Regions from separate parts of the Clostridium pasteurianum DSM 525 genome, predicted to be linked through region 2. Evidence: riboswitches for the same ligand, from Rfam matches in the RefSeq annotation. Region 2 holds a riboswitch; the other holds the start of a gene.
What was found. Region 2 has a riboswitch for glycine ahead of CLPA_RS16205 (ACT domain-containing protein). Riboswitches for the same ligand answer to the same signal wherever they lie in the genome.

Region 1 (12,675 bases), 680 kb from region 2:
TTCTTGATTATTTTCCAATATGAATCTCTCCTTTGCTTTTCAATATTTTTTAAATTTTCTATACTGGCAATTATAGACATACATTCTTTTGATTTTAATTTCTTATCTTTTTTATCAATGAACTTATATACCTTTTTTGCCTGTTCAAGAGAATCAAATTCCTTTTTTCCCCAGTAATGCAGCCAATTTTCATGAGAGCAATTAATTTGTCTTAAAAAGCTTTCATAATAATTTTCAAGCATAATATCCCAGCAATTTGCTGATCTGTATAAAGATGCAGCAGAGTATAAGTATTCATTTTCACTTCTTTCAATCTCTTCATACAATGGGATTGATCTGCCAAATCTTTTACCTTTGTAATAGAAAAATGCAACCACTATTATTAAAATCTGATAGATAAAATATCTCAATTGTAAAGGTACATAATCCCATAGGGATTTACCACCCTCCAAAGAAAACAAGTAATTTTCATTAAAATATATTTTGTTATAAGAATATCTATCAATCTCCTTAAGAAATTCATAAGCTTTATTAGTATTTACCATTAGAGTTTTATTTGTAATATTTGATGAATTGTAAGTAATAATATTACCCTTACCATATTTGTATACAGTAAAATCACCCTTCTCTTCCTGTGGAACTGCATAATTTATAAAATGTATACTTTCAGGAGCAATATATATAAGTTTACCTCCTTTATTTATCCAGTTTTTTATATCATCAGAATTTATATCAAAATCCCCACCTGCAGGTACTATTTGAATATTATCTGTACTAAATGTATTTACAGGTTTTAGAGTTCTTTCTACAGGATAATCAAGTTTCTTCATGGCTTCATAAAAAACACTAATCCCAAATTTTGATTTATTACTGACAGAATAGGAAGGCATCTTATCCTGCATTCTGCTGGATACATAAAAAGTAATTATAAGAAAAACAGGAATGAATATAATAAATAATATTAAATCCCTACTTATTTTTGTTTTCAAGATTTATCACCTCATTCCAAACTGAAGACATATTGGATTGCCACTGATCATATACTCTATCTTCCTTTAATTTATGACCATACCAACACTCATTAAAAGTTTCTGACAAATATTTAAAAGCTTTTAAAGTAGAAATTTTATTCTTCTCAAGATATTCATAAATTTCTCTATTGGTTTTTGCTTCATCAAGATATAAAACACCCTTTGTATGCATTAGAAGCAATAATGCTATAAATTCATAACGTATAGCCTTCCTAAAATCCTTTTGTTTTCTAAAATTATCAGCCTTGTGCCTTAAACTATTTGGCGTAGTGTTATTATCTATTTTTTCTCCTAATATTTCTCTTATTCTCTGTCTTTTCTCAAAGGACTTACTTATTTTTATGGATATAAAAATTATCAAACCCAATAATATTAAAATACCTATAATTATGAACACAGTAGAAAGATTTTCAGATATTGAAGAAACATTAGACATATTAGAAAAAGTATTTTCAAGAACTTTTAAAATAAGTTTTATCAATGTTTCTTTAATTCCCTCTATCATATCACTAAAAGCATTATTTAAATGTTTATACTCAGCACCCTTAAGTATTTCCTGTACTGTATCATTAAACTGTGTTTCAGATGGTATCATTAAACTCAGTAGATTCACTTGTTCTATTCCTTTCTTCACTTTGTTGTATTTTTTTAAGCTTTAATAGAATGTCATAGCCTTCCTTTTTAAATCTCTGATTAAAGTATAATAGGGATATCATTATAGTAACAACTGGTGAAATAACAAGCCAGGATAAAATACTTAAAGGCCATCTGGCATATACAAAAATTACTCCCATAAAAGTGACATAATCTCCTTCTACACTTAAAAATTTAAGAAGCATATAGAATATGCTCAATATCACAGCCAAAAAACTATCAAGGGATAGTCTTATTACAAAAGTTGATAAACTGAATATTATTATACATCCAAGTATTTTCCAAAAATCACCTTTAACTAATTGAAAACTACGTTTTATTGATGTGAAAATACTTTGTTTTTCTATAACAAGTGTATGAAGAGAGAATATAATCCAAGTTATGTAAGATAAAAATATAATAGCCGTAACTAATAATATTATTACTGAAGTAATAATTAAAGTTATTTCAATTGGATTATAGAAGTCAAAAGAATTAAATATCAGTTCATTACCTTTGTAAGCATAATAAATTATAGTTCCTAAAATTGCCATAACAGGAATAAACAAAATAAAAACACATATTACAATAGCAAATACTTTAAATATATATCTAAAGGAAATTTTTATTGCTTCATCTGCGTAGACCTTTCCTCCAAGAAAATCTTGACTGGAAATTTTAATCATCCCTATATTTGTAGATAAAAAAAATGAAACTCCCAAAAGAGACAAAATAGAAAATATGATTCCAAAGATTATTGGACTTGTCAGACTATCACGAAATAAAAACATTAAAATTATTCCTATTACAAATAACACAACCACTGCGATAAATGAAATAACACCATAGGCAAGATTAAATAAAATTATAGTTTTAATATATTTTTTTAAAATTTCAATAGACCTATCCATTATTTCTGAAAGATTCATTATATTCATATGGTATTCTCCTAAAAACAAAATTATAAGCACCTTTAAATCATGTTATATACCTTAACTTAAAAAGAACTTATGTATTAACAACATTTATTTTTGACAATATTATGTATGCATACAATTATTTTACCGTATATTCATTAAATAATCTATATAAGTACTATTATTATTAAAATTAATCAAAAAATTTATATATATAATTTTTATCAATAATACTTAAATGAAATCAAAAATAACATTGTAAAATTATAAAATAAAAATCAAGGGAAATTAAAGTTATATTATAATTTTAATTTCCCTTGATTAAATTATTTACAATTTTATTACTGTATTTTAAACAAAGTTTTATTGAAATAAATTATTTCATATCGTTTTTACCCCTAAAAATATATACAATACTTTTAAAAATATATATTTTTTAGCTGCAATAGAGCCTTTTTCAATGCCTGCTGATTATCAACACTAATTTTGTTTCCTTGTAAAAAAAGATATTGAAGACGAGACATTTTTTTTAATGGATTTATATCGCTTATTTGATTGTTTTTTAGTTCAAGTATTTGTAAATTAGTTAAAGAATCTAGCCCACTTAAATTACTCAATTTATTGGAATTCAGTACAAGATTTTGTAATTTAACTAATCCCTTTAATGGTTTTACATCAGTTATATTATTTCCTTCTAGATCAAGTTTAAATTGCAAATTAGTCAATTGGCTTAACGCGCTAATATCACTTATTTGATTATTTGATAAAATAAGACTATTTAACTTAGTTAAGTTATTTATACTGCTTATATCGTCTATTTCATTAGATTCCAAACTAATATCCTGTAAATTAGTTAAATTCTTCAATATACTTATATCTTTTATTTTATTAGACTCTAAATAAAGATACTGTAAGTTTTTTAAGTCTTTTAATGAACTTATATCGCTTATCTTATTTGATTGTAAATCAACACTGTATAAATTGCTTAATTCCTTTAATACATTAATATCACTTACTTCATTAAAATTTAAAGCAAGAGTTTTTAAATTAGATAACCCTTTTAGTGAATTAATATCATTTATTCGATTTTTCTTCAATCCAAGAATCTGTAAGTTAGCTAACCCTTTTAGCGGACTTATATCACTTATTTGATTATTTTCAAGATAAATCGTCTCTAATTTAGTTAGATTTCCTATAGCATTTATATCTTTTATTTGATTTCTGCTTAAATTAAGTACTTGTAAATTTATTAAATTTTCTATACCGCTAATATCTTTTATATCTTGATAACTCGCAGATAAATTAGTAATATTTTTAACATCACTTTTATATAAATCACCTGTAGGTTTATGAATATTATACCTTATGTTTTGTTCTAAATTTTTGTCTTTAAAAGTTATTACTGTATCATTAACATCACGATCATTTACAGTTACGGTACAGACAGCTGTTTTATCTCCATCATCAGTAGTTGCTGTAATCTTTGCTGTGCCTTTCTGCAGGGCAGTTATAACTCCATCATAATCTACTTTTACTATATTAGGTGACGATGATGACCATGTAACAGCTTTATTTGTAGCATTACTAGGCAATATAATTTCATTTAAAGCATATGTATTACCTATACTTAAGCTATATGTAGTTTTGTCAAAATTTATAGATGATACTTGAATATTCTTTTTATTTGTTACAGCTGCACTAGCTTTATCGCTAGAAACAATTTTATAAATAGGATAAATGCCAATGACCAGTAAAATAATAATAACTAAAACTATCTTCTTTTTAACACTATTCAAATTTATGCCCCCATTCATAATATTTAACCTGACTAACTTGGCGTAAGTCTCCCACGCACTCTGTACAGTCCTCGCACCAAATTAAAATTTGGGTTCTCTACTTGCACTCTGTGAAAGTGATTCACACCAAATTAAAATTTGGGTTCTCTACTTTTCTTCAAGTGGGAGTTCGACGCCAAGTAAGCCATGCATTTGCAGTTCTAAAATTCAGAGGGGGTAAAAGAATCCCCACCTGAATTAAGAACTTGTTTCAATTTTCTTTAATAACAGGCTTATTCTTAGATTGTCATAATTGATGTGATTAATTAATTAAAATATAAAAAACTCGAATCTTAGTAAACATATATGTTAGCTGTAATTATATTACTTATATTTCCCAGTGTCAATATATAAGTAATATATTTAAAATAATTATAAAAATCACAATTAAAATCTCTATATAGCAAATTAAATTTATACATTTGGTAACCTGTGATACATATTTTTATCAATAAAAGGCTTATACTATGATTAAAGAATATAAAGAGGTGAAGATAATGAATAATTTAATAAAAAATATAGAATTTTCAAAGATAGTCAATCTAAAAGAATTAGTATCTTATCAAGAAAGCCAGGTTATAAGCAGAACTATTGCGCAGACACCTAATGCAAATATTACTTTATTTTCACTAGATAAGAATGAAGGTATAAGTTCCCATGTCACTCCTGGAGATGCTATGGTCCAGATATTAGATGGAGAAGCTGAAATCACCATAGGTGACAATATATTTACGGTTAAAGAAGGAGAAACTATAGTTATGCCTTCTAATATCCCACACGGTTTAGAAGCTCGTAAAAAATTTAAAATGCTGTTGACTGTAATAAAAAATTAATTATGTATTTCAGATGCATAAAAGGCATTCAATTCACAGATTGAATGCCTTTTTATATAATTTTTATTATTAAAATTAATACAAGTCTACAGTCACAAGATTTCCTACTGTAAATATTAATACCTTATTTTTATACTATTACTTAGCACTCAATGCTGCCATAGTTATATAATTATAAGGCTGATTAAAATGAGGTAAGAAGAATATATCAAGAAGTTTTATCTTATCAATAGTAACTCCCTCTTCAATGGCCAAGGAGAACATATGAATACCCATGGAAATATCATAATATGAAGCCATCTCTGCCCCTAGTACTCTGCGGGATTCCCTATCATAGATAATACGAATTTTTACCTTTTCATTTTCTTCTTTAATAAAAGCCGGTTTTTGTAAATCTTCATACTGTGTATAAACTGGATCAAATCCCGCTTTTTTTGCAGCTTTTAAATTAAGACCAGTAGACACCATCTTATATCCAAATATACATATTCCATTAGAACCTTGTACCCCTGCTGATTCAATAGATGTACCACAAGCATTGTGTCCGGCTACTACACCGCTGCGTACTGCATTAGTTGCCAGTGCTATATAATTACTCTGTTTTATGACATTGCTATATACAGTAGCACAATCACCAATGGCGTATACATCTTTAATATTTGTTTCTTGATTAAGATTTACCTTATAAGCTCCATTTCCAATAGTATTAATTTTATCTTTACCAATATAACTATTTGGATAAAATCCTATACAAACAATTACTAAATCCACATCATACTCGCCTTTATCAGTGACAATACCCGTTACCTTAGTATCACCCTTGATTTTCTTAACCATTTCATTGTAGTGTAATTCTACTCCATTGTCTTTTAAGATTTCATCCATGTCATGACTGAACCATTCATCATAATAACTTGAAAGACTAGTATCTGCCACATCAAATAATAGAGGTTGTTTATTACGACGTTTAATGGCTTCTGCAATTTCAACTCCAATATACCCTGCTCCTACTACTGCTACATTTTTAATTGAACCATCTTGAAGCAATTTATCAATTTTTTGACCATCCTGAAATAACTTCACATTTTCTACATTTTCTAAATCAACTCCAGGAATTTTAGGAATAATAGGAAGGGATCCTGTAGCCAAAATTAACTTATCATAACTTTCAACTATTTCTATGCCATTTTTATCTACCGCATAAACTTTCTTTTCTTGAAAATCCACATTTTTTACTTCTGCTTCCATATGTACCACAGCTTTTTTAGAAGCAAATATTTCTGGAGAACAATAAAATAGACCAGCAGTATCTTCTATTTGTCTTCCAACATACAAAGCAGTACCACATCCTAAATAACTGATATTATTATTTCTATCGAAAATAACCAATTCATTTTCAGGATAGTTATCCAAAATAGTATTAGCTGCTGCAGTCCCAGCATGATTTGCACCTACCAAAACAATTTTGCTCATATTAATCTCTCCTTTTACGCCTTATTAATAAACATTAATTATTATTTAATAATTACAATTCTATGATAATAAGATATCATAATTATATTATTTAATCAATACTTAAAATAAATTTATAAAAATTTCAATATAAAATATATTGTTAAAACTGTTAAATTAATACTAATATTTTTAAGACATTAGCATTTAAGATTATCTTTTGAAATTTTATATAAAAAAATACAAAAAAACAGATGTATTTTCATAGAAAACACATCCTAAATAAAAATTTTTTCAATACAAATAAGTTCAGGTGGATTATTTATTTGATTTGTAAAGCTAAGCTTCACCACATTATATTCTTTTTGATTTAAACCTGAAATAACTAATATTACCTCAACTGGATTTTTAATTTTCTCTTTAATTTTAAAGTATAAAATCAAATTTGCTTATATTTATTCTATTTTATGTAATTTAGCTGTATCCTTTGAGAAAGAAGGAACACTAACCTTACTATAAATCACCCAAAGCATTATAAACCATACAGGTGTTACAAATAGGGCCACACGAGTCTCTTTATTAAGCGCCAATACAACTAAAACAAAAGCAATAAATGCTAAAATTACATAGTTGGCAATTGGGTAAAAGGGCATTTTGAATTTGCTCTTAGCCGCAAGTTCAGGATTAGCTTTGCGATATTTTAGATGACAGACAACTATAATAGCCCAAATAAATATAAAGCAGAATGTTGATACACTGGTAATAAGTACAAATACTCCTTCTGGCATAATATAGCTCAGGATAACTGAAATTAATATGACAGCTGCAGAGAATATTAAAGCATTAGAAGGCACTTTATGAGAAGTTAATTTTTCCATTGACTTAGGTGCATTATCTTCTTTGGCAAGAGAATAAACCATACGACTTGTACTGAATATACCGCTGTTACAAGCAGACGCAGCTGATGTCAGTACAACAAAATTTATAATACTTGCTGCTGCTGCAATTCCCACTGCAGCAAATACCTGTACAAAGGGACTCTTAGCTGGATTAATTGAATTCCATGGATATATACTCATAATAACAATAAGTGCCCCTATGTAGAAAATAATAATTCTAATTGGAATGTTATTAATGGCCTTTGGAATAACCTGTGCTGGATTTTCAGTTTCACCAGCTGTTAAACCAACCAATTCAATTCCAGTAAAAGCAAATACAACCATTTGGAAAGAAAGTATAAAACCACTTGCCCCATTTGGAAACCAACCACCGTGATTCCAAAGATTTGAAAAACTAGATACACCAGCATTTGTAGAAAATCCTTTAACAATCATAAATATACCAATTATAATCAGCAATAAAATTGCAACAATTTTAATCAATGCAAACCAGAATTCCATTTCACCAAATAATTTTACTGCAGTAAGGTTCATAGCTAGTAAAATTAAAAGGAATATAAAGCTTGGAACCCATTGAGGTATACTTGGGAACCAGTACTGAATATAAAGTCCTGAAGCAGTTAAATCAGCCATAGCAAGTGAAATCCAGCAGAACCAATAGGTCCATCCTGTAATAAATGCTGCTGTGTTTCCTAAATAATCATGTACAAAATCTACAAAAGAATGATAATTTAAATTGGAAAGCAATAATTCCCCAAGAGCACGCATAATAAGGAAACAAATTGCCCCTGTTATGGTGTATGCAAATAAAATAGATGGACCAGCCAGATGAATGGATCTGCCTGCACCAAGAAATAATCCAGTTCCAATTGCACCTCCAATTGCAAGTAACTGAACATGACGATTTTTTAACCCTCTGGATAGATTTTCATTTTCCGACATATGTATTCCGCCTTTCTAATATTACTACTGATAAATTCATGTCAATGTCACCTTTTTATGATTGAAGTAATACTAGACGTACAGTAAAATTGATTTAAGTAAGTACTTTTATAAGAAATGATAAGAAATATGCTGCCTTTTTCTTTTCCTTTTCCCTGTCCTTTTACCTGAGAGTTTTGCCGTACGACTTTCTCCTTCGGTGCTCATCAAGAGTCTCTCCAAGGTTTCATCTAATAGCAGTCATCTCTAATTAAATAGATACCTGAAAGATTTACTTCTTCGGTGAATGGATATAACCATAACTCTCCCGCTATCTTCATCTGAATATTGAAATTTACCGTTATATATATTAATACATATCTAGTAAATTTGCAATGATTAATTAATAATATCCATACTCATTAAACCTGATTTCATTGCTATCTTCCTTAAAAAAGTGTTGTACATAAATGGTGACTTGAGATGTTTCAATCTTATATTAATCCGTAGTTTATTGGTATTTCGATAATATTCAGCAATAATACTATCAGGCCGCTTTTGTATTGCATTTGCTAATGCATATGCACTTTTAAATGAATAACTTAATCCCTCAGCGGAACTAGGACTAATCCAGCCAGCAGCTTCACCAATTAATGGAATATTTGCTTTACCAAGACAAATCTGATCCAGTTTTTCAGGTCTCAATAAATAAGCACCATTTTTCTTTACACAGGGACCAAACTCAAACCCTCTCAAAATAAGCTTCTTTTTTAATGCCATAAATTTTTCATAGGGTTTATTCTTTGGCATAACTGCTGTTCCCAAAACAAGTAAATCATCCTTTGGAATTGTCCATGAATAAAAATCAGTGATATCATCATCAAATATGGAAGAGAAATATGGTAGATTACTATTCATTTTATAGTATTCTTGAATTGAAATATATGTCTTGGGATTTCGTGAGTCTAATGAAATCTTTCTTCTTACAGTTGAAAAAGCTCCATCTGCACCTACCAAAACTTTTGTATAAATAGTACGTTCTTTCCCCTGTTCAAAATATTGCACCTTAATATTATTATCATTTGCTATTTCAAATCTTTTAAAGACTGCCTCACAAACTACTGTAACTTCAGGAGGAACCATTGAAACTAACCATTTATCAAATTTCTCTCGATGAACATTTATGTAGTGACGTTGATAATACTGTTCTATGTTATTCTGAATATCGATAGTTCTCACCGTAAATAGCTGAGGCCCAACTAATATATCTTTAGGAATGCCTAGTCCAAACTTGGCTAGCATCTGCTGTGCATCCGGAGCAAGTAATCCACCGCAACATTTTTCAAAATTGCTTTTAGAATTCATATCTAGCAGTTGCCTTTTATCCATAATTAATATTTTTAATTTTTTACCAAGCAGTCTGGCTAAAGTGGCTCCGGCTGGTCCAGCTCCAACAATCACTATATCGTACATTGAACTTTACCTCCTTATTAGGTATTATTTTTTATTTTCGTAACTTTTGCCTTCTAAACTATCTCCAGACTAACATTCTAGAGTCCTACAAATTGCCTCTAAAGTTGATAATCGAAGGGCTTTTGCCTTTCCATTTTTCAATATGGAAAGACTAGCCATGGTTATTCCAACTATTTCTGAAAGTTAAGAAAATTATTGAAACTTGTTTGCGTTTCATAAAAGCACCTTACTACTTTATTGTACTTTGATTTTAATATCATATTTATTGTTTGTCAATAAATTTTTATTAATTTAAATTATATATTTATTGTTCAAATTGATATTTCGATATTAGTGAACTCAATAGTAAAAGAAGACGCAACTTTGTAAAACCAGATGCAATGTTTGTAATCAACAACTAAATATTTGTAAATGAAATGCAGTTTTTGCACTCGAAAAGCCAGTTTTGTAAATGAAATGCAGTTTTTTTAACCAAAATGCAGTTTGATTTTCCTACTTTTCTGCTGTATCATAATAGAAAACTGCAAGCCAAAGGGAGGTCGATTCCCTCTCGATTTTTTTGTAATCGGAGAATCCACCCCTGTTTAGCTTCTGTATGAATTGCTGGCGGCGCAGTTTTATCGTTTTATTTTTTGAGAAGAACTGGCTTTAACATGATGTCACTGGCTGCAACTGGTGCACATCTAAGTTTTGTTAAAACTTCTTCTCCGTGATAAAAGCTGAACGTTTCGTATGGGCTACGGTTGTTCAGCTTTTTTCTTTTGTATGAGTTGATATGGTTCATCATCAGACTGATATCTTCTTGCGTCAGGCTATTAAAACTAGTTCCTTTAGGAAGAACCCTACGTATCAGTTCATGGTTTACCTCAATCGCTCCTTTTTGAAACGGACTTCCCGCATCACAGTAAAACACATGGGTTCTTAAACCAAACCGTGGTCCAGGACGATACTCGATTGCTTTTGGGTTGGAAAACTCGCTGCCGTTATCTGTTAGGATAATAGGAAACAGTTTTCGAAAAAGTTCCTCACCAAGATCTTTTTCAAGCATGTTGAATATATCAATCACGGATTGGGAGGTATTTGCATCACGCAGGAATGCCAGCATTAAGCTGCTTTCCACAAAGTGAATAGTAAGAATACATTTTCCACCTTTGGTTCCAATCACAGAATCCATCTGTACCACCGATATATCTGGATTCTTATTCAGAAAAACATTGAAGTCTTCGTAATTACGTCCAATACGACAACCTTTATCTACCTTGAATTCCGGCTTTTTATAACGTTCGCGGAATTTAACTTTGCGAGGAAGATCAATGTTGCGTACATCAAACAGGCAGGCGTCTATATAGTTGTAAATAGTTTTCTCACTACACATAAGTTCATCTTCATGCGTAACGTATATTTGATGAACAGATTGACCGTTTTTAACCAGTGGAGAAATAATAGCGTTTAGTCTTGCTATTTCATCTTCAGAAACACATAAACCGCTTCTTGCTTCCGATATTACTTCTGAAGCTTTGATATGGGCATGTTCTGCATCATAAATATTTTTGAGTAATGTGCATTTGCCAAGGCTTTCACAGCCATTACACACATATGGGACACGAAATCTGGCAGTACATATTTCTTCTATGAAATCATCGCATCTTGCATTGCACTGAGCACACAGCTTACAGTAGGCCGCCGATTTTCTAGAGCAGTCATTGCCACAGATATTCTTCTTTCTACAGTTAAAACGGTTCTTGCAAGTATTATAAGGGAAACCAGGATAACCTGTAGCAACTTCAGAGCTGTTTTTACGTACTTCTCTGGAAATCGTAGTTGGATTCTTATCTAATCTGCGACTGATTTCTTTAAATGAAAGACTTTCTTTCAGATGTTTCTGTAACTCAAGTCTTTCTTCATAAGTAAAAAATTTAGACATATATCCTCCATTCTGCCACCAACGTTTTAAGGATAAATCTCTGATAAAAATAATGCAACAAAAAAGACTGGCTCATCACCAATCTTTTTGTAAGCCAGGATGCAACCTCCTGAGCATATATATTTAATCAAAAATTTTATAACTCAAATAGAGTTGAAGGGTTGCAATTCGATTTACAATTGAGGTCGATATTAGTGATTTTAAAATAATATCCTTTAAATTTTATAAATTAAACTATTCAGTTATTTATGATTATCATCATTAATATATAGCCTAATATAAAAATAAATATTATACTTTAAATATAAAAATATTCAGTAAAAGATTAAGGAGGAAAAAAATTTGAAGGGAGTAATAGTTAAAGATAAATTTAAAAATAGAAACTTAGTGATATATATTCCGCCATCTTACGTAAAGTATAAAGCTAAAATTCCTGTTGTATATGTTCAAGATAAAGAAAGTCTATTTGATTACAATAAATATAATATATTAGAAAAACTAGAGCTTATGTTTAAAAATAAAGCATTAAAAGAATTTTTATTAGTTGGCATAGAAAGTAAGAAGCGAATTGATGAATATACACCTTGGTATTCAAAATCACTAGTAGAAAAAGGTGAAGATTTTGGCGGTAAAGGTAAAGAATATTTATCTTTTATAGTGGAAGAATTAAAAATTTATATAGATGGTAAATATAACACTAAGAAGGATAAAGAAAATACTGGAATCATAGGTGCATCTTTAGGTGGTCTTATTTCAT
Region 2 (12,675 bases):
ATAATTTCAAGTACTCTCTCTCTACTCCTTGAAGAGAAGAATCCATCGCAGGTATCAGAAAGTCCATCCATATGAAGTCCTCCAGTAACTATTATAAGACTTAAAACTGCCCCAGCAGCTGCAAAATCCTTATTAAAAAAACTCAATAAATAATATACTATAGCTGCTATTCCACCTATTATCATTCCTATTATAGAAAAAAAAGCAGGAGTTTTTGCAAGAATTTTCTTCTGAAAATCCACCTGTATATTTACTGGCAGTCTAGTTAGAAATTGAAGTCCCAGTATAAATGCTTTAAGCATATTATTTTATCCTCCTTGGTATGCCGCAGGTTACAAGATAGACTTCTGTAGAAAGTTTAGCAATTTTTTGATTTATCCTTCCAATTATATCTCTATAAACCCTAGCCAAATGATTTTCCGGAACTATAGAATATCCCACTTCATTTGTAACCATAACAATATTTCCATCTATAGCTTTAATTTTATCTATTAAAGATTTTATTTCTGTCATAATCGTGTTTTCCACTTCTCTTTGTTTCTCAGGTGAAATAATTTCGCAATCTTTAGTAATATCAAACATAATATTAGAAGTAAAAACTGTGATACAATCTAGAATATAATTTTTTTTGTCCACCACCGCATTTTTTATATTATAATTACCTTCATAAGTAATCCATTCACTAGGTCTTGACTTTCTATGTAATTCAACTCTTTGTTTCATTTCTTCATCATATATTTTTGCCGTAGCTATATAGACAACTTCCTTGGTTCCACTAAACAAAGATTCAGCAAAGCCACTTTTTCCACTTCTTGCTCCCCCTGTTACTAATACTATCTTTCCCATTTAATCACCTTATATCTATTAAATAATCTGTTTCCATTTTCAATTCTTCAAAAGTTTTCATATTATTAATCACAGCCAGTGCTGATTCTATTATATTAAAAGCCAGTGGACATCCTGAACCTTCTCCTAGTCTCATTTCCATATGTAAAAATGGCCTCATATTAAGCTCCTTCATTATATATTCAGCTCCAGGTTCCATTGACAGATGAGATGGAAACATAAATTCTCTGGCATTTTTATTCAATCTATAAGCACAAAGTGCAGCTACAGATGATATAAGACCATCTATGACAATTGGTACTCTATTCTTTGCTGCTCCTAAAAAACATCCACATAATCCAGCAATGTCAAATCCACCTACTTTTGATATTACATCTAATATATCATCTTTATCCGGATTATTAAATTCTATAGACTTTTTTATAACATTTTTCTTATTTTCAAGCATTTTATCAGTAATACCAGACCCTTTACCGCATAAATAGTCTGGATCCATATCTAAAAGTACACTTAATACTGCTGTACTGGTAGATGTATTTCCAATTCCCATTTCTCCTGTACCAAAAAGGTTATAGCCTTTCTTTACCAAATCATCTACTATTTCTATCCCAACTTCTATAGCCTTTATGGCTTCTTCTTTAGTCATTGCCGGACCCTTTTTCATATTTTTAGTGCCATAGGCAATTTTTTTATTTATTACATGCTTATTGTTAAAATCATAGTCCACCCCTATATCTACAATGGTTATATCTGCTTTTGCCTGGGAAGAAAGGACACATACTCCCGATAGACCTTTAGTGAAATTCTCTGTTACAACGGCTGTTAAATTTTTAGGACAGGAACTGACACCTTCTTCAATTACTCCATTGTCGGCACACATTATTATTGTATTTTTCTTTTTTATATTATTATTTATCTTACCAGTTATCCCGGCCATCCTCCAAGATATTTCCTCTAGTTCGCCAAGACTACCAATAGGTTTTGCCAAAGAATCCAATCGCTTCTTGGCTAAAACAATTTTGTCATCATACAATGGTTCTATATTCTCTAATGTTCCATTAAATAAATCCATAAATCCCCCAAATAAGATATTTAATTTTAACATCTTATATTTCTAACATAAATTGAAATTTACACAGTGTCAATATAAATAATTTTGTTTATATGTATATAAGAAACCACATACCTTATACAATTCTTTCAGATAAATAACAATCTAAATTGTAGTTTACTAAGATTCACTATTATCTGATTATATGCACATTAATATTTTAATGTCAATACAAAACTTTACATTTTCTATAAAGCTCTTACCATGTTAAAATTCTTAATATTGTAGTATAATTAAATTATACAATATGTTAATAATCAAATTAATATCTACAGTATTATTATATAATCAACAATAATATTGATAATTTGTTAAAGGATTGGAGATGAAATAAATGAATATTAAAGCTATTGCACCAAAATATAAGGATTATATAGTAGAATTGAGAAGACATTTTCATAAATACCCTGAACCGAGTCTGCAGGAATTTGAAACTTCAAGAAAAATACGAAGCGAACTGGATAAATTGGGAATATCCTATAAAATATCCAGCAATACCGGTACAGGTATACTTGCAACCATCGAAGGTGGAAAAAAAGGTAAAACTATTGCTCTTCGTGCTGATATAGACGCCTTGCCTATTACCGAGTGTAACCTTATAAATTATAAATCAAAAAATACAGGATATATGCACGCTTGCGGTCATGATGGTCATATGGCTTCACTACTTGGAGCTGCACGAATACTAAAAGAAATACAACCTGATCTTAGTGGAACTGTTAAACTTATCTTTCAACCAGGAGAAGAAGCTGGAAGTGGAGCTAAATCTCTAGTTACCGAGGGCTTTTTAGATGGAGTTGATAGTGTATTTGGTATACATTTAGTTCCCGATATAGATTGTGGTAAAATATCTATTGAAGGTGGCCCTAGAATGGCTTCCTCAGATAAATTTAAAATAACCGTAAAGGGTAAAAGCGGACATGGTGCAAAGCCAAATTTAGCTGTAGATGCCCTAGTTGTAGCATCAGCCATAGTCTTAAATTTACAATCCATTGTAAGTAGGGAGATAGACCCTTTAGAACCAGTGGTAGTAAGTGTAGGTACCATGACTGCCGGAACTCAATATAATGTAATAGCAGATACAGCAGTACTGCATGGTACTACAAGATGTTTTAACAATGAGGTACGAAAAAATATTCCTCATGCTATAAAACGTGTAATTCAAAGTACAGCGAGATCTTATAAAGCCGAAGCAGATCTAGAATATGATTTTACTGTTCCACCAGTAATAAATGATTATACTCTTGCTTTAATGGGTAGACATGCTGTAGAAGAAATATTGTCTATAGATGCCATAGCTGAAAAAAAGACATTTTTAATATCTGAAGACTTCGCTGAATATCTTCAAGAAGTTCCTGGAGTTTTTGCATTAGTTGGTGCAAGAAATACTGAAAAAGATGCTATTTATTCACTGCACAATGACAGATTTAACATTGATGAGGATGCTCTTCAAATAGCTAGCAGTTTATATGCTGAATACGCTTATGAATATTTAGAAAATTCAAAATAGTACAGTTTTGTTGGAAAAGACGAAGCAAGAATCATGTATTCAACTTTCCACCGAGAAAAGTGTTCCGCACTTTTCTCCTATTATCTAATTTTCCATACTATTAACTTGACTAAGATACATATCATAATAAAAACCTTTTTTTTCTATAAGTTCATCATGATTTCCCTTTTCAATAATTTGTCCATTGTCTATGACCATAATAACATCTGCATCTTTTATAGTACTTAATCTATGGGCTATAATAAAACTTGTTCTACCTTCCATCAATTTTGACATTGCCTGTTGTATTTTCATTTCAGTTCTAGTATCTATACTGCTTGTAGCTTCATCCAAAATTAATATAGACGGATTGGAAAGTATGGCTCTAGCAATAGCTAAAAGTTGTCTTTGTCCTTGGCTCAAATTACTCCCACTTTCAAATAATAAAGTATCATAACCTTTAGGTAAATCCCTTATAAAGTCGTCAGCTTTTGCCATAATAGCTGCTCTCCTTATTTGATCATCGGCAGCATCTAATTTTCCATATCTTATGTTTTCCTTTATTGTTCCCGTAAATAAGTAAGTGTCCTGAAGTACCATACCAAAGCATCTTCTTAAACTATCGCGAGTATATTCTCTTATATCTTTGTTGTCTATAAATATTTTACCTGCAGAAACATCATAAAATCTTGTAAGTAAATTCACTATAGTGGTTTTTCCTGCTCCTGTAGGGCCCACTAAAGCAACACTGGTTCCAAATTTTACTTTAAAATTTATATTCTTAAGAATTTTTAAATCTTTACGATATCCAAAACTAACATTTTGAAATATTACATTTCCCTTTGGATTATGTAATATTGTAGCATCTACAGCATCCTCATCTTCATTTTTCTCTTCTAATGTATCAAATACCCGTTCAGCTCCTGCTACAGCAGATTGAAGAGTGTTAAATATACTGGCTAGATCATTTAAGGGCCTTGAAAATTGTCTTGAATAACTTAAAAAACTAGCTATAATACCAATAGTTACAATATTTTTTACTGCAAGAATTCCTCCTACACCTGCAACCACCGCAAAACCAATATTGTTGATTACATTCATTAGAGGCATTAAATATCCAGACCATATTTGTGCTCTTAAAGATACTTTATATAAATCATTATTAATTTCTTCAAATTCTTGTATCTCTCTATTTTCATGATTAAAGGCCTTTACTACATAAATTCCAGAAATGGCTTCTTCTATTTTAGCATTTAACCTTCCCAATTCTTTCTGTTGGTTTTTAAATAAAACATTTGTATTTTTAGCAATAATTCTAGTTAGCAAAAATACTAAGGGAACAGTAATCATACTAGCTAAAGTTAGTAATGGGCTGAGAATAATCATCATAATCAGTGATCCAATTATAGTTATCATACCAGACATAAGCTGTGTAGTTGATTGAGATATAGTACTGCTTACATTGTCTACATCATTAGATACTCTGCTCATAATTTCACCATGAGTATTTCCATCAAAAAATACTATAGGAAGCTTTTGAAATTTTTTAAATAAATCTGCTCTCATATTTTTCACTATATGTTGTGCTGTTCCTGCCATAAGCCATCCTTGAAAAAAAGTTAATACTGCGTCTAAAAAATAAGATATTATTAATGCAAGTAAAATAATTTTAAGTATTTTAAAATTAACTTTGCCATCAATAGGTATAGTATCAATAGCCCTTCCTATTAAATAAGGAACCAATAATGTAATTATGGCATCAACTATTGTAATAAAAAATACAATTAATAATAGTTTTCGTTGTTTTCCGAAATAATACCATAGTCTTTTTAGAGTTTCTTTAAATTTTTTTGGTTTCTCTACAGGACCTTTACTTCTTCTTATTCTGCTTCGTCCACTGATGCGGGACATATTAATATTTTCTTTTGAATATTTGCTGTTATTTTCTGACAATAGATATCATCTCCTTTCCCATTTGAGAATAGAAAATGTCTTTATATGCATCACAATTTTTAATAAGTTCCTCATGTTTTCCAATTCCCTTTATTTCACCATTATCAAGTACAATTATTTTGTCCAATCCCATAACAGAAGTAATACGCTGAGCTATTGTTATGAGGGTAAAATTTTTTGTATAATTTTTTAATGATTTTCTTATTTTACTCTCTGTAGTAACATCTACCGCACTAGTAGCATCATCCATTATAAGTATTTCAGTTCTTTTAATTACTGCTCTTGCTATGGCTACACGCTGTTTTTGTCCTCCTGAAAAATTAACTCCTCCTTGACCAATAAGTACATTGTATTTCTCTGGAAATTTCAAAATAAATTCATGAGCCTGTGAGATCTTGGATGCTTCTATGACTTCATTTAAGGATGCATCTTCTTTTCCCCATTTTATATTATCTATGACCTTCCCTGTAAATAATATAGACTTTTGCGGCACTATAGCTATTCTATCCATCAAATTATCTTTATCCATATCTTTTACATCCACACCATCTATCTTTACACTACCAGAAGTCACATCATAAAAACGCGGAATAAGATTGACTAAAGTTGTCTTTCCCGAACCTGTAGATCCAATAATACCTACATTTTCTCCTGGCATACAGGTAAAATTTATGTCCTTTAATGCTGGTTTATCTTTATTACCATAGGAAAAATAAACATGCTCAAAATCAATTCTTCCTTTATACTTAATTTCTTTATCTTCAATATTGTTGTATTTTAAAGTACTCTCTTCTTTAAATATTTCTCCTATACGCTCTGCTGAGGCTCTAGCTCTCACTGACATATTAAATAATGAAGATATTATCATAATTGAGAAAAGTATCTGTGTCATATAATTTGTAAAAGCTATTATTTGACCTACTTGCATATTACCTGCATTCACATTAACGGCTCCAATCCACAATATTATAATTATTCCAATATTTACAATAATGCCATTTATAGGTGAAAATATAGACATTATTCTCATTGCTGAAGCAGATAAAAGGCTATAATCATCATTTATTTTTTTAAACTTATCTGTTTCATAATCAAATCTATTAAATGCCTTTACCACTCTAACTCCTGAAAGATATTCTCTAACCGTATTATTGACTCTATCTAATGCTCTTTGTACTCTAATAAAATAGGGATATCCTATGTTCATATTTAAAAATATAACTAAAGCAATTATTGGAATTACTCCAAGTAGCACTACAGAAAGTTTAATATTAAGCCTTAAAGCCATAATAATACTTCCAATACATACAATAGGTGATTTTACAAAGATTCTCATGAGCCCATTAGCAAAATTTTGAAGTAAAGTCACATCATTTGTAATTCTTGTTATAAGAGATCCCTTAGAGAATTTATCAATATTATCCAGAGAAAAATCTTGTATTTTTTTAAATATATCTACTCTTATATCTGATGAAAATTTTTGAGAAACACTGCTGGATAAGAAATTACGTCCACAGGCAGCCAAAGCCCCTAATGCTGTAACTCCCAGCATTATTCCTCCCATTTTAAATACATAATCTATTTGCCTATTCTTTACACCTATATCAATCACTTTTGACATTATAGTTGGCTGCAGCAAATCACAACTGGCCTCTAATATAAGACATACTATCGCAAGTAAAAATCCTCTCCAGTATTTATGTATATATTTCTTAAAAGCCCCCATTTTTACACCTCATATTCTTAGATAAATAATTAAATATAGTCACTATAATACTTCAGGGTCAGGTTGTTAATTTCAGCATTAAGCATCCTTACTATTTATTAAAAGTCTATAAGATAGAAACACTGAAATAATAGAAATTATTATTAATATTAAAAACACTATATGTATACCATAATTCAATGCTCCTTTTATTTGATAAAGATTTACTTTTCCAGTACTGTATAAATTATTGGTATCTATATTTGTTATTCCTAATTTATAAAAATATTTTGAAACATTTAAATTAAATATAATTCCAAAAGCACTTATCCCTATAGTCTGACCTATAGTACGAAGTAATGAATTTGATGCAGTAGCAGCTCCTCTTTTATTATACTCTACCGATTCTTGAACTATCATAGTAAGAGTTGTAAATAATCCACCAAAACCAAATCCCATAATAAATCCATATAATATCATTAAAATCAAAGAAGTTTTTAGATATAAAGTAGCTAAGAATATACAGCTAAGAAGTAATATTATAGATGATACAAAAGCTAACAAAGACTCACCATACTTAGATATAGATTTAGATAATATAATTGATGATATAAGCCAAGCTATAGATATTGGTGCCATAGCTAATCCTGAAATTGCTGCACTATATCCTAAGATACTTTGTATGTATAAAGGCATATATACATCTAAAGCTATTAAAATTGCTGAAACTAGTAAACTTACAATATTAGCTATTATGTTATGCCTCGTAAAAATTTCAAAAGGCATAATAGGATCTTTTGCTCTTTTTTCTATATAATAAAATATAATTAAAAAGCCAATTGATAAAGCTATTAAAAATATCGAATAAAAATTACTATTCTTTTCAATAGAAATTATTCCATATAAAAATATTATAATGGATAAACTTAAAATTATTAAACCTAAAATATCTATATTGACAATATTTTTTTTAAAATTTTCTTTTAAGTATTTCTTTAAAAGTATTATAGATACTATACCAAAAGGAATATTTATAAAAAAAATCCAGTGCCAGGATATATATTGAATCAAAAATCCTCCTAGAAATGGCCCTCCTATACTTGATATTCCCCAGACAGTACTGAGAAATCCTTGTACTTTTGCTCGTTCAGAAACATTAAATATATCACCAACTATAGTGTAACTTATGGTAAATATAGCCCCAGCTCCTATTCCCTGTACAGCTCTAAAAGCTATAAGTTCATACATATTGTGTGAAAATCCACATAGAATACTTCCCAATAAAAATATTATAATACCTGTACACAAAGTTATTTTTCTTCCATATATATCAGATAATTTTCCATATATAGGAGTAGAAATTGCTGAGGTTAATAAATATAAGGAAAAAACATAATTCATATGACTAAATCCATTTAATTCTTTCACAATAGAAGGCATAGCAGTAGTTACTACAGTTCCTTCAACAGCCCCTAAAAACATGGCTAACATTAGTGCTAAAACTACACCATTCTTTTCTCCATTCATATTAATATCACATCCTTACAACTTGTTTATATTACATTTTCAATAACAGATAATAAAAAAGCCACCCTTTAATAGAAAATAACTTTCAAATCAAGGTAGCTTTTTATATTTACATATCTTATTTTTACTTTTTATAATTAATTAGAATATAGTTAATTTTTAAAACTGTGGATTGGTGAAGGTATTCTTCCACCTCTAGCAATAAAATCTTCACTAGAGAATTTGCTTACAGCCATTACTGGTGCAGCTCCTAAAAGTCCGCCAAATTCAACTCTGTCACCAACGCTTTTTCCATAAACGGGAATTATTCTTACCGCTGTGGTTTTATTATTTATTACTCCAATTGCCATTTCATCAGCAATCATTCCAGAAATAGTTGATGCAGGTGTATCTCCTGGAATAGCAATCATATCAAGACCTACTGAGCAAACACAAGTCATAGCTTCAAGCTTTTCTATATTTAATGCACCAATTTCTACAGCATGTATCATACCTTCATCTTCACTTACGGGAATGAAAGCGCCACTTAGTCCTCCTACATGTGAAGAGGCCATTATACCACCCTTTTTAACTGCATCGTTAAGCATAGCTAATGCAGCAGTTGTACCATGACAACCACAAACCTCAAGTCCTATTTCTTCAAGTATTCTAGCTACACTGTCACCTACTGCCGGAGTAGGTGCAAGAGATAAATCTACTATTCCAAAAGGTACATCAAGTCTTTTTGCAGCCTCAGTAGCTACCAATTGGCCAACCCTTGTTATTTTAAATGCAGTTTTCTTTATAGTTTCAGCTACAACATCAAAGGTTTCTCCCTTTACATTTTCTAAAGCTGATTTTATAACTCCAGGACCACTGACACCTACATTTATAACACAATCTGCTTCTCCTACACCATGAAATGCTCCTGCCATAAAAGGATTATCCTCAACTGCATTAGCGAATATTACAAGTTTTGCACATCCAAGACTTCCATTATCTTTTGTAATATAAGCTGCCTCTTTGACTATTTCTCCTAAATCCCTTACCGCATTCATGTTTATTCCAACTTTTGAAGTTCCAACATTTACAGAAGAACAAACTCTATCTGTAACTGCTAATGCTTCTGGAATAGATTTTATAAGTATTCTATCTCCAGGTGTGCATCCTTTATGAACTAATGCAGAAAATCCACCTATAAAGTTAACACCTACAGTCTTTGCAGCTTTATCCAGAGTTTTTGCATATTCTACATAATCTGTATCACTGCTGCTTTGAGCAACTAATGCTATTGGAGTTACTGATATTCTTTTATGTATAATAGGTATTCCATATTCAAGTTCTATTTGTTCACCTATTTTAACTAAATCCTTAGCTTTTGTCGTTATCTTATCATATATTTTTTGTCTACACTTTTCACCATCTGGATCGCAGCAATCTAAAAGTGATATACCCATAGTTATTGTTCTAATATCTAGATTTTCTTTTTCAATCATATTGATAGTTTCAAGTATGTCTTTATTATTAATCATTTTTTCAACTCCCAATTCCTAATCTATTATACTTCGTGCATTGATCTAAATATTTCCTCACGTTGAAGTTTAATTGTAACTCCAAGTTTTTCAGCTTCTTCATCAAGCTTTTCTTTTAGCCTTTTAGCATCTATTTCCATCTTAGATAAATCCACAAACATTATCATTGTAAAATAGTTTTGCAAAAGAGTTTGATTTATATCCATAATATTTATTTTATTTTCTGCTAGTATTGAAGTTATGCCTTGAATAATACCTATTTTATCTTCTCCGATTACTGTGATAAATGATTTCATTTTAACAAATTCCTCCTGAATAATAAATTACCTAAACATAGTATAGGCTTAATTAACTTAAAATAAAACAATCAATATGTATAAATAAAAAAAGACTAAATAAAATTAGTCTCTGAGAAGCGCGAAGAATTAAAAACAACTCTCTATGTAATAAATAAACTTTTGATACACAACATAGACGTTTCTTTTAATATATAATCTCCGTTCTTTTACCTGAGAGTTTCACTATAAATCTAGTTTTCCCCTTCGGTGCTCCTTTGAGTCTCTCCAGAGTTTCGTCCAATAACGGTTTAAATTAAAACATTTTAAATAATATCAGTCAAATATGCTCCCTTTGACCTATTATTTATTTTCACATGTCTAATTATTCCACTATCTTCATTCGACTTATTAAATTACCTAATCCATTTTAACACAATGTACTAATATAAATCAATAAAAAAACAAATTTTACATAGAAAAATGTATATATTCATTTTCATATGTCTTATATACACTTTTCTTAGTAAAATTACGCATCATAATTGTTGTATTATTTACACTAAAAATTATTAATAATACTTTTCATTTTATATACAACATCTTTAGGATTATCAGCTTCCATAACAGATGACATTATGGCTGCTCCGCTAGCTCCTGCTTCTAGAACGCTGTTAATGTTATTTTCATCTATACCGCCTATTGCAATAACTGGTAATGACAAATTTCCACAAATATCCTTCAAAAACTCTATTCCTCTTCCAGGAAGTCCTGCTTTACAAGCTGTATTAAATATATGACCGGTCAAAATATAGTCAGCATTCATATTATTTACCATTTTAGCTTCTTCTAAGGAATGAATTGATACACCTTTTAATTCATTATATTTATTATTGAATTTAATAAATATATCATAACTTAAATGTACTCCCTCCGTTTTGCACCTAACAGCAACATCATAATTACCATTAATTATAAGAGGTATTTTGTTATTAATAATTTTTTTTAATCTACAGGCCATAATATAAAGTTCTTCTGATGAAAGATCTTTTTCTCTTAAAATAATAGCATCTGCTCCACCTTGTACACAGGCTTCTGTTACTGTATATAAATCACCTTTTTTTATAAGTTTTCTATTTGTAATTATAAAGAGTTTTCTATTCATAACTACACATACTCCCAATCCTTCATGACAGGACAGTATCCATTTGATTTAAGCATTTCTCTTATTTCTCCTACACTTCTCTTATCTGAAATTTCAAACTGTTTTTCTCCTTGATCTTCAGTTTTACAAGAATGTCCTCCTACTTCTGTAGAAACTCCTGCTGAAATTTTAGTTACTCCAAGTGGTATAAGATTATCTCTTAGCTCTGCTGATTCTCTAGTAGTTACATTTATTCCTGACCTTTTAAGGAATATTTTGAAAGCAAGCATTATCTGTACTAAATTTTTATCAGTTACATCTTTAATGTCAGTAAAACTTCCTGCGTGAGGCCTTATTCTAGGTACAGACATACTTATCTCCATGTATGGGAACATATCCTGAATGTATCTTGCATGAAGTCCGGAAAAATAAGCTTCCTTTCTCCAACTGTCAAGTCCATAAAGTGCCCCTACACCCATTCCTCTTACTCCAGCTCTTGCAGCTCTTTCAGGAGTTTCTACTCTATATCTATAATTCTTTTTAGGGCCTGCTAAGTGAATTTCATCATATTTTTTCATATTATAAGTTTCCTGATATATAGTAAGTGAATCCACCCCTGCTTCTATAAGTTCTCTGTATTCATTTTCCTCTAAAGGATATATCTCAATACAGATAGAACTAAAATATTTTTTCAATAATTTCACAGCGTCCTTTATATAAGACACCGGACTATGAAATCTTGATTCACCAGTAAGAAGAATTATATGCCTTAAACCAGAAGCATATATTGCCTGTGCTTCTTTTTCAATTTCTTCCATAGTAAGTTTTTTTCTGTGCACATCATTCTCTACATTATATCCACAGTATGCACATTTATTAACACAATAATTAGCTATATATATAGGAGTATACAAGGTAACAGATCTGCCAAAATTATTAATTGCTATTTTATGCGCCTTTTGTGCCATGACTTCAATATAGTCCTCTGCTGCTGGTGACAAAAGACACATAAAGTCCTCTTTGCTTAGTGTATCTTTAGATAATATATATTCAATCTGTTCTTTGGTTACACTATTAAAAAAGCTATCAAAATCATAATCTTGTAATCTAGCAG

Region 1: another riboswitch for glycine. It lies ahead of CLPA_RS13255 (amino acid permease); the one in region 2 lies ahead of CLPA_RS16205 (ACT domain-containing protein).

The regions. Positions count from the first base shown of each region.
Region 1 covers NZ_CP009268.1:2,908,018-2,920,692, forward strand. Annotated here, with positions in the region: gene CLPA_RS13220 (AAA family ATPase) at 1-18, opposite strand, end outside; gene CLPA_RS13225 (DUF4350 domain-containing protein) at 1-989, opposite strand, end outside; gene CLPA_RS13230 (hypothetical protein) at 970-1,626, opposite strand; gene CLPA_RS13235 (glycerophosphoryl diester phosphodiesterase membrane domain-containing protein) at 1,613-2,602, opposite strand; gene CLPA_RS13240 (leucine-rich repeat domain-containing protein) at 3,001-4,377, opposite strand; gene CLPA_RS13245 (cupin domain-containing protein) at 4,914-5,249, shown strand; gene nox (H2O-forming NADH oxidase) at 5,388-6,722, opposite strand; gene CLPA_RS13255 (amino acid permease) at 7,157-8,542, opposite strand; glycine riboswitch at 8,688-8,774, opposite strand; gene CLPA_RS13260 (FAD-binding protein) at 8,921-9,994, opposite strand; partial or broken gene CLPA_RS20875 (helix-turn-helix domain-containing protein) at 10,064-10,177, opposite strand; gene CLPA_RS13265 (IS30 family transposase) at 10,620-11,918, opposite strand; gene CLPA_RS13270 (alpha/beta hydrolase) at 12,261-12,675, shown strand, end outside.
Region 2 covers NZ_CP009268.1:3,583,453-3,596,127, forward strand. Annotated here, with positions in the region: gene cobS (adenosylcobinamide-GDP ribazoletransferase) at 1-302, opposite strand, end outside; gene cobU (bifunctional adenosylcobinamide kinase/adenosylcobinamide-phosphate guanylyltransferase) at 304-846, opposite strand; gene cobT (nicotinate-nucleotide--dimethylbenzimidazole phosphoribosyltransferase) at 851-1,918, opposite strand; gene CLPA_RS16180 (amidohydrolase) at 2,292-3,467, shown strand; gene CLPA_RS16185 (ABC transporter ATP-binding protein) at 3,552-5,399, opposite strand; gene CLPA_RS16190 (ABC transporter ATP-binding protein) at 5,386-7,125, opposite strand; gene CLPA_RS16195 (MDR family MFS transporter) at 7,204-8,631, opposite strand; gene CLPA_RS16200 (PFL family protein) at 8,784-10,142, opposite strand; gene CLPA_RS16205 (ACT domain-containing protein) at 10,169-10,438, opposite strand; glycine riboswitch at 10,630-10,719, opposite strand; gene CLPA_RS16210 (thiamine phosphate synthase) at 10,980-11,582, opposite strand; gene thiH (2-iminoacetate synthase ThiH) at 11,585-12,675, opposite strand, start outside.